3 regions of the Paenibacillus sp. J31R120 genome follow, and region 1 is predicted to be linked to each of the others. Evidence: riboswitches for the same ligand, from Rfam matches in the RefSeq annotation. Region 1 holds a riboswitch; each other region holds the start of a gene.

Region 1 (3,272 bases):
CGAATTCGATTCCGTCCTTTTTCATGTTTTCCCATGCAGGCCAGTTGTAGCTGTCCCAAGGCGGCTCATAGCGCCAATCGCATAGGGAGCGGGCATGCTCTTCGGACATGGCTTGAATGGTCATTAACGACTGGTTTGGTTTATAATAGAAGGTGTTGTGGTTATCGTATATCATAAACTTGATTATAGCAGATGGCGTCGATCGGGCGTAAGGACAGGGAGTCGGTTAGAATGAAGAAGCTGCTGTGGATGGGCTGCCTCTCATATTTGGTTATTGGCATTGCGCATGTGGTCGGCGGAGCGTTGCTGGAGCAATTGATTGCCCATTACGGCATTACCTATAAAGACGGCGGGCAATGGATCATGAATCAATTCATCGGATTTCTGTTCGGTGTACTGCTGGCGCCGGCTCTGACCAGCCGGGTCGGGAAGCGGGGGGCGGTTCTGATCGCCATGGCGCTGCTTACCTTAAGCGAGGCGGCATACAGCCTGCTGCTGCCATGGGGCTGGATGCTTGCCTTTGCCCCGATTGCCGGCATTGGCTTCGGGATGACGGAAGCGATTGTTGGGGCGACCATTATCGATCATATGAAGGGTAAGGCTTCGGCCATGAGCAGGCTGGAGACCTTCTTCGGCATTGGGGCGCTGCTCATTCCGATTACGGCGGCGTTTCTTATACAGCAGCATGTATGGCAGCTTTCCTTTCCGATTCTATCTGCGATGGCGGGCATTACCTTTGTGCTGTGGCTGACGATGTCGTTCGGCAGCTTGGATGACAGCTTAAGTCCGCCGCAGCGTTCTGTTCCTGGACAGGGGGAAGAGCGTCAGCAAGCGACGGCATTAAAGAGGAATAAGAACCATGCTGGCTGGCTCGGATATGCGCCAAAGTCGATTCCTTTTCTCGCGCTGAGCGCGGCTTTTTTCATGATCTATGTAGGCATGGAGATGAGCTTTTCGAACTATTTGCCTTCGATTCTCATATCGCGGACAGGCATGTCCGATTCAACAGCTACGGCTGCGCTAAGCCTATTCTGGGGAACGATGGTGCTGGGAAGGCTGTTCGCGGGCATTATCGCGGACCGTATCGGCTATGCAAGCTACTTGTTCATCACGACTGCGGCTGCAGCTGTCGTATTTATCGGAATGATCGTCTTCCAGCAGCAAGGTCTGCTGCTTATCTTGATTGCCCTAAGCGGATTATGCTTCTCCGGTGTGTTCGGCATTGCGCTCGTGTATGCGAATGGCTTGCTGCCAGGCATGACGGAACGGACAACAAGCTTGCTGGTTGCACTTGGCGGAGTCGGAGGGGCTGTATTCCCTCGGGTGACAGGCTGGTTCATGGATCGCTATTCGACGGGAACGACGCTCTACTATCTCTCGGCTTTGGTGATTGCACTGCTTGCCGTATTAATCGTGCTCGTGATGGCAGGACGCAAGCAGTCGAATCGAATGAACGAAAAAGAGGTTGCCCCCTCCTAGGAGCAACCTCTTTATTCTAATCATTACTTCTCAGCAGCAACGATAAATTTCTCAAATTGCGACTCGTCCAGTACGCGTGCAGCCGTTACGTAGCGCGGCTTGTAGTAGGAAGAATCCAGCTTCTCGATAATTACGCCTTTGCTTGTGGAAGCGTGAGCGAAGTTACCGTCTCCAACGTAGATGCCTACATGGGAGATTCCGCCGTTGTTTTTACCGCTAGTGTCGAAGAACACCAGATCGCCTGGTTGAAGGTCGGCTTTTGCGACTTTCGTGCCGGCGCCTGCTTGATCGGACGATCTGCGCGGCAGATCGATGCCCATCTTGTTGAACACATAGCTCGTAAATCCAGAGCAATCAAATCCTTTAGTTGTTGTTCCGCCGTAGGAATAACGCGTTCCGATCAATTCATCAATGATGCCGTCCATCTTGGATGCGCTGGCGAATGCGCTTCCAGCCTGGAAAGCGAGCATAAGAACAAGGCCCGCCAAGATGATGCTGACTTTCTTCTTCAACTTGGTGAAGCTCCTTCCGGTGCCGACGAGGTTAGCTGTGGGGTTCGGTTGAAGGTTCCCTATGATCTCTCAGGCGCCCGGCGTGCCGTGCGTCAAGATCAATTCACCCAAAGTGGTTCCCCCGTTTCCCGAGCGGGAATTAGGCAATTTTTGTTTAAACATCTTTAACCAATATAATAGATGGAAAGTGTAGATTCGTGTTGAAAATGAGTAGATTTTAATAATACAAATCGAGATATACTCATTCGCTTAATCGGCATAGACAAAAATACAGAGATAAACATCATTTCAGCCAAGCTATGACACCTAAACTTGAGTGTATTTTCAATGGAATTTGTGTATTATAAATAGAAAACTATTTAACGGGAAAGGTTGGTCGTGATGGAGAGCGCTGTGGATAATAAGACATCATCCTCGAACTTTATTAAAAATATCGTTGTAGAAGATTTGAAGAGCGGCCGCGTGCAGGAAGTCATTACTCGCTTCCCGCCTGAGCCGAACGGTTATTTGCATATCGGGCACGCCAAGTCGATCTGCCTGAATTTCGAGCTCGCCGACGAGTTCAAGGGCAAGACGAATCTGCGGTTCGACGACACGAATCCGGCGAAGGAAGACACGGAATATGTAGATGCAATTAAGGAAGATGTGCAATGGCTCGGATTCGAGTGGGATGAGCTGAGATTTGCTTCGGATTATTTCGAAGAATTGTATAATCGCGCCGTCCTTCTTATTAAAAAAGGAAAAGCGTACGTATGCGATCTGACAGCCGAACAAACTCGCGAGCTGAGAGGAACGCTGACGGAGCCTGGCAAGGACAGCCCGTACCGTAATCGCAGTGTCGAGGAGAACCTGGATTTGTTCGCGCGCATGCGCGCTGGCGAATTCAAGGAAGGCGAGCGCGTGCTGCGTGCGAAGATTGATATGGCGTCTGCGAATATTACGATGCGCGACCCTGTCCTGTACCGGATCTCCCATGCCCACCATCATCGCACGGGCAGCGAGTGGCATATTTATCCGATGTACGATTACGCGCATCCGCTGAGCGATGCAATTGAAGGTGTCTCGCATTCGATTTGTACGCTTGAATTCGAAGATCACCGTCCGCTATACGATTGGGCAATCGCGGAATGTGAGATGGAGTCGCAGCCGCGCCAATATGAGTTTGCCCGTCTGAATATAACGAATACCGTGATGAGCAAGCGTTATTTGAAGCAACTCGTAGACGAAGGCGTCGTAGAGGGCTGGGATGATCCGCGCATGCCTACGATCAGCGGCATGCGC
Region 2 (3,272 bases), on a different contig from region 1:
GCTCCCATCATAACGAGGAACATCACACCCATTGCACAGAATAACACAAGGCCCTGCTTCCGGTTGCCAACCATCTTTCCGTAGGCAAACGGCAACGCTGTCGTCACCAGCATCATGAGCAGCATTTGCAGCAGATTGGACAGATTGGTTGGATTCTCGAGGGGATGAGCAGAGTTTGTTCCGAAGAAGCCTCCGCCGTTGTTGCCCAGCTCCTTAATCGCCAGGAACGATCCGACAGGCCCTCTTGCGATATGCTGTTCAGCTCCTTCCATCGTCGCAGCCGTCACAGAAGGCTCCAGCGTCTGAGGCACACCCTGCGATACGAACAGAAGCGATGTGACGATAGCAATCGGCAGCAGAATGCGCGTAATGGAGCGAATCATATCGACAAAGAAATTACCAAGCGGCTTGCCAGACAAGCCTCGAATGAACGCCATAGCTGCGGCAAGCGTCGTTGCCGGTGCCGTGAACATCAAGAAGACAATCGCAAGCATTTGTGCCAAATAAGACATGCCGCTTTCCCCGCTGTAATGCTGCAGGTTCGTATTCGTCATAAAGCTGATAGCCGTATTGAACGCCAACGTAGGCTCCATAGCTGCAATGTTGCCCGGATTGAGAGGGAGCAAGTGCTGCAGCCGGAAGATCATATAGACGACCAGAATCATAAAAGCGTTGGCGAACACGAGCGATAACCCATATTGCTTCCAGGTCTGGTTCGTTTTTTGGATGCCGCTAAGCGCCATAATCGGCTTCTCCAGCCAGCCGAAAGCGCGGTCGAGAGTTGTAGGCGAATAATCGAATGCACGCGCCATATATAATCCTGTTGGCTTTGCCAACGTCACAACGATTAATAGAAAAATGCCAATCGAAAGAAGCCCGGCAATCGTCACTTCCAGTCCCTCATTTCATCACACGTAATGGATAAACTACTGATCCTTCCGCCCGCTATCCGTTTCCTTCGCCGACCAAGCGGCAAGGCCCCATACGGAAGCCACCAGCACAATCAGAAATGCAACCAAAATTACATCTAGCACGATGCATCCTCCTCTCCGTTCTTCTCCAATCGATTCTCTTCAAATTCCGATACAAGCTCCTCCGGCTGCAACGATGCATGCAGCAGCTGATCTGCTCCCAAATGCCGATATAACCCCGGAATGCTGTGACTCTGGGTCACCACGATAATTCTGCCCGATACAAGCGGACGAAATAGCTTTAAGTACCTGCAAACCAGCGGCACGGAGTTGTCGAACAAATACACATCATGAATCTGTCCGCCCTTCAGTGGACAATCTCGCTCTTTCGTGTCGAGCTTGATAAAGCAGCTGATTCCGAATCCCTCATGGATTCGCCGTTGCCTGCCGCTGCTGACCAAAGCCGCTACAGGCCAGCCCTTGTATAGCAACAGCTTCACAAATTGCCGACCGTATTCATTCGGCGCATATACCAGCGTAAGCTTTGAATGGAACGAGTTCACTCTTCATTCTCCTTTATCCCTTTCAGCCAATTGGGCGCAAAAAAAGAAGCCTGCGAAGGAGGGGTCCCTCGCGGCTTCTTCTGCAGGCATAGCGAAACAAGCTTCGCTTATGCCGAAGAGCTGCAATTGGCCTCTCTCGAATCGCTTACGAGGTTAGCTGTCGGATTCGGGCGTGAGAGCCGCCCTACCGGACCTGCCAGGTCCGGATTCACCCCGGGATTTCACGCTTGGCGCAAAATCGAATGGTTCCCCCGTTTTCTGCTCTGTGCAGAAACTCAGCGTGTTGCTTGGTCATAATCCTATTTGCGCATCAAAAAACCACAGAGGCACGTGTCCCCTGTGGTCGCCAATGCGATCACAAGCCACTTCCTCTCCATCTACGCTTACGAGGTTAGCTGTCGGATTCGGACGGTGAGAGTCGCCCTACGCTTGGCCGGCGCCCAATCTGGCGCTGCAAGCGATTCACCCCTTGCCATCCGAACTTCCGGCTCTCACACCGGACTGTTCACTTGGCGAATGGTTCCCCCGTTTTCCCGCCTCTTGCGGGAAACTCAGCGATTGCTGTAAAGCTTAATCCGAATATTACTCCTGTCTTCTGAAAGTGTAAAGCAGCAGTAAATGCTGCTTTCCCCGATTTTCCATACCTTGCAATCTGATTTATCGCATTCATCGGCTCTTCTCGGAGAAAAGCTCTTCTACACTCGTGCAATCACAGCCGCACACGATTTACGCCTTGCAGGCGAGCCCTTTTATGGCCTTTTCCGAAGACCGCCCGTCGCTAGCAGCAGTGCAAACGAGATCACGACCATTCCTGCCGTCCAGGCCCAAGCCATCGGCATATTGCCGGAATCGACCGCGACATAGATCGCGGTAGGAATGGTCTGCGTCTTCCCCGGAATGTTGCCCGCAATCATCAGCGTTGCCCCGAACTCGCCCAAGCTACGCGCAAAGCCGAGAATATAGGCGGTCATTACGGCACGCATCGTCAGCGGCAGCGTCACATACCGGAATACCTTCCACTCCCCGGCGCCTGCCGAACGCGCGGCATCCTCCAGATTCTTGTCCACCGAATCGAGCGCTACCTTCATCGTCTGGTACACAAGCGGGAACGCCACCACGATCGAGGCAATTACAGCCGCCCATGGCGAGAAGAGAACCGGAGCGGAGAAAATCCATTCCGCTGCCCGGCCCAGCACCCCCTGCCTGCCCCATAGCACGAGCAGCAGAAAGCCGACCACAGTGGGTGGCAGCACTAGCGGCAGCATGAAGGCCGTCTCCAGCAAGATTTTGCCTCGGAATGACCTCCTCGACATCCACCATGCTGCGGCAATGCCCGCCACGGCCGCGACAATGCTGGAGATCAGTGCCACCTGCAATGACAGTACGACTGGCGGCCAGAACGATTGCCAGCTCATTAAGGCTGCTTCGGCAGGCTGAAGCCGTATTTCACGAACAGGTTGAGCGCTTCTTCCGTCTGCAGGTAATCGTACAATTCGCGTACTTGCTTCTCATGCTTGGTCGCCTTGATGATGCCGATCGGATACAGAATCGGCTTGTAGCTGTCCGGATCGGCCGCAAAAGCGATGTCCGTCTTCGACTCCGATGACAGTGCGTCCGTACGGTAGACAAAACCCGCATCCACGTTGCCTGTCTCTACATACTGTAGCACTTGCCGCACGTCCTTGGCCTGTACCGCCTTGTCTTGAAGCTGGTCCCACAGACCGGCATTCGTCAACGCTTCCTTCGCATACGCACCGGCAGGCACACTCTCTGGAATGCCTATTGCCAGCTTGCTCAC
Region 3 (3,272 bases), on a different contig from region 1:
GGGGCTTGTATTTTATGTTTCAGCGTTTCGGAGAGCTGCAGGGGTGGAGTTTCTTTGAGGTAGCTCTTTGTTTTTCGGTCATTCATATGTCGTTTTCGCTGAGTGAATGTTTTGCGCGGGGATTCGATTCCTTCTCGTCGCTGGTTGGCAGGGGAGACTTCGACCGGCTGCTGGTTCGGCCCAGAAGCACAGCGCTGCAAGTATTGGGCTCGAAGTTTGAGTTTACGAGAATAGGAAGGCTGCTGCAAAGTGTGATCGTGCTGATCTGGTCGGTGTCCCATTTGCCGCAGATTTGGAGTTTTCCGAAGCTGTTGACGCTGCTGCTCATGATCGCCAATGGCACGATTATTTTTACAGGCATCTTTATTTTGGCTGCGACGTTCTGCTTTTGGACGATCCAGGCGATTGAAGTAGCTAATGTCTTCACAGACGGAGGGCGCGAGATGGCGCAGTATCCGCTCAATATTTATGAAAAGTGGGTTACCCGTTTCTTTACGTTCATCATTCCGTTCGGCTGCGTCAGCTACTTGCCGCTCATGTACCTGCTCGATAAGCGGGAGGGCAGTATGTTTCTGCCTATGATGATCACGTTCGGCGGCTTGCTATTCCTCATCCCATGCCTGCTAATCTGGCGGTTCGGCGTGCGGCATTACCGATCGACGGGGTCGTAAGTGATTGGTTGCGAGTGTGCACATTCAATGTCTTCTGAATGGAAGGATGGGATACGGGGCAATGGGGCGTCGGTGGTGAATGGTTCCTTAAACGGACTATTATACTTGGGCGGTTCGATGTGTGTTTGTACCGGATAAACGAACTTGTTAGGCGGTGCAGCCTCCTGTATTCAAGTAAGGAGTTCAGACGAATGAGCACATGAATCGGTCAAAGGGGTTGCAGGCGCGGCTGTGCAGCACCGCAATATCATTGCGCTGCCGCTAGTCATGCATAGTTCATATATACCAGTCTGATGAACATTGTGCGTACTAGCTGTTATAGGCTGATAGTGGGAATGTGAGCGGAAGTTTGTTTTAACTAATCAATAACTCGCTAAACCATTCTGGAGGTGTTGAAGTCGAAAGGTTGCGAATATGCAAAAACGAGGTGCCTTTACCATTGAAAATTGATGGTGGAGGCATCTTTTTATTTATCTATAGATGATGATCAGGCTGCAAGCCGAAAAACTCGGCTTAGAGAGCGGAAAGCCGCCGCCGAGCGAGCTGCAAGCCGATAAACTCGGCTTAGAGAGCAGAAAGCCGCCGCCGAGCGAGCTGTAAGCCGAGATACTCGGCTTAGAGAGCAGAAAGTCGACGCCGAGCGAGCTGCAGACCGAAAAACTCGGCTTAGAGAACGAAAAGCTGCAGCCTGACTGAGCGCCGCCGGACAGCTCCCCCAAAACGCAAACAAGCCCGGGCTTTCCGGGTTGGAAGGCTTCGAGCTTGATGCTGGTTGCGGCTTGCCTTGATAGGCTGGCCGACATAGGATATCCCCATATCCAAGCGTATGCTGCTAATCTACGGATAAATAAGCGACGGCGCGCTGCTGAAGAACGGATTCTTCGGCAGGCTCAGCCGATGAAATCGGGCGTCCGGAGCCCGGGTTCTGCAGCTGTGTAATTGCGGCGGAAAATAAACGGTAAGCCCGATTATCGGGATTAAGAGTCTGCGCGATTCGTTCGGTGAGCCGTTCGGTCAAGGAAACGATCGAGAAACGGCCGATGAAGCTGCGGAATAGCGGACCCCAACGGTCGAGTTGCAGACTTGGCTCGCTGTCACTGACGAATTGCTCGTTCCAGCCATAGCCGAGGTCGCTGCTAATGCGAAGACAAACGCGATACCCTGCCGAGTCAATCGCGAGCGCCGGTATGACGAATACTTCCACGCGGCTAATGCTGAGCTGCAGGGGTTGTTCCGAAGGGAATGGGGAATCTTGCAAAGATAAAGAAAGCATAAGACACCTCTCCTTTGTCCGCTTACGAGGTTAGCTGTCGGATTCGGGCTAGAGAGTAGACCCTACCGGGGGTACAAATCCCCGGACTCACCCCTTGCAAGGCTGCGGCCGGCTGTCGGCCCACGTCGCACTTACGTTGGTTCCCCCGCTTTTTCCAGGTCGGAAAAATTAAGCGTTGATGTTTACATAATATTTTAACTTTAAAATATCAATTTGTAAATGATATCTTATCGGGACAACCAATCGTCCAAAATATCCAAATACCGACATAATTACTTTGCGTTCCCGTCATATTTCAAGTATGATGGTAGATAAAAAGTGAACTCATGTTCAAATCAAAGGAGCAGCAAGCATGCATTCGAAAACTAGTCATTGTAAAATTGTCGATTGTACAATTCGTGACGGCGGACTCGTCAATAACTGGGATTTCAGCGTCGAGTTTGTACAGCACCTTTATAATAGCTTGAACGAAGCTGGCGTCGACTACATGGAGATCGGCTACAAAAACTCGCCGAAGCTGTTGAAAGGTGCAGATAGCGCAGGCCCATGGCGCTTCCTGAACGACGATTTCCTTCGCAAGGTCATTCCGAACAAAGGCAACACCAAGCTGTCTGCGCTGGTTGATATCGGCCGCGTTGACGAGAATGACATTTTGCCGCGCAGCGAGAGCCTGCTCGACCTGATCCGCGTAGCTTGCTACATTCAAGATGTAGACAAGGCTCTTGAGCTGGTGCAAATTTTCCACGACCGCGGATATGAGACGACGCTGAACATTATGGCGCTTTCCAACGTGATGGAGAACCAATTGGTCGAAGCGTTCAAGCAAATTAACGACAGTGTTGTAGACGTTGTATACATCGTGGATTCCTACGGCAGCCTGAAGCCGGATGATGTAGGCTATCTGGTGGATAAATTCCAGCAGCATTTGCCGAACAAGCGTCTTGGCGTTCACGCGCATAACAACCTGCAGCTTGCATTCGCGAACACGCTGATCGCGGCGAACAAAGGCGTTGAGCTGCTTGACGCATCCGTATACGGCATGGGACGCGCAGCAGGCAACTGCAACACGGAACTGCTCGTATCGGAATTGCAAAATACGAAATACAATGTTCGTCCTGTTCTCGATATGATCGAGAAATACATGGTACCGCTTCGTGAGAAGGAAGAGTGGGGCTACATCATCCCTTACATGATCACAGGTATTCTGGATGAGCATCCGAGATCCGCAATGGCGCTTCGCGTTTCCGAGAACAAGGATAAGGCAGTTGACTTCTACGATCAACTGACAACTCCGGAAATCTCCAAGTAACATCAAACTGATGGAATAC

What was found. Region 1 has a riboswitch for cyclic di-AMP ahead of AC0YNW_RS25035 (C40 family peptidase). Riboswitches for the same ligand answer to the same signal wherever they lie in the genome.
Region 2: it holds a riboswitch for cyclic di-AMP, as region 1 does, so the genes downstream of both, AC0YNW_RS16210 (hypothetical protein) here and AC0YNW_RS25035 (C40 family peptidase) in region 1, are expected to answer to the same signal.
Region 3: it holds a riboswitch for cyclic di-AMP, as region 1 does, so the genes downstream of both, AC0YNW_RS28220 (5-formyltetrahydrofolate cyclo-ligase) here and AC0YNW_RS25035 (C40 family peptidase) in region 1, are expected to answer to the same signal.

The regions. Positions count from the first base shown of each region.
Region 1 covers NZ_JBWDNN010000009.1:171,531-174,802, reverse strand. The annotation lists gene AC0YNW_RS25045 (GNAT family N-acetyltransferase) at 1-124, opposite strand, end outside; gene AC0YNW_RS25040 (MFS transporter) at 232-1,479, shown strand; gene AC0YNW_RS25035 (C40 family peptidase) at 1,503-1,991, opposite strand; cyclic di-AMP (ydaO/yuaA leader) riboswitch at 1,997-2,147, opposite strand; gene AC0YNW_RS25030 (glutamine--tRNA ligase/YqeY domain fusion protein) at 2,373-3,272, shown strand, end outside.
Region 2 covers NZ_JBWDNN010000004.1:151,530-154,801, reverse strand. The annotation lists gene kdpA (potassium-transporting ATPase subunit KdpA) at 1-884, opposite strand, end outside; gene AC0YNW_RS16215 (signal peptide protein) at 927-1,034, opposite strand; gene AC0YNW_RS16210 (hypothetical protein) at 1,028-1,474, opposite strand; cyclic di-AMP (ydaO/yuaA leader) riboswitch at 1,601-1,765, opposite strand; cyclic di-AMP (ydaO/yuaA leader) riboswitch at 1,839-2,041, opposite strand; gene modB (molybdate ABC transporter permease subunit) at 2,224-2,889, opposite strand; gene modA (molybdate ABC transporter substrate-binding protein) at 2,889-3,272, opposite strand, start outside.
Region 3 covers NZ_JBWDNN010000014.1:60,068-63,339, forward strand. The annotation lists gene AC0YNW_RS28210 (ABC transporter permease) at 1-671, shown strand, start outside; gene AC0YNW_RS28215 (hypothetical protein) at 1,142-1,474, opposite strand; gene AC0YNW_RS28220 (5-formyltetrahydrofolate cyclo-ligase) at 1,504-1,944, opposite strand; cyclic di-AMP (ydaO/yuaA leader) riboswitch at 1,949-2,129, opposite strand; gene AC0YNW_RS28225 (aldolase catalytic domain-containing protein) at 2,297-3,253, shown strand.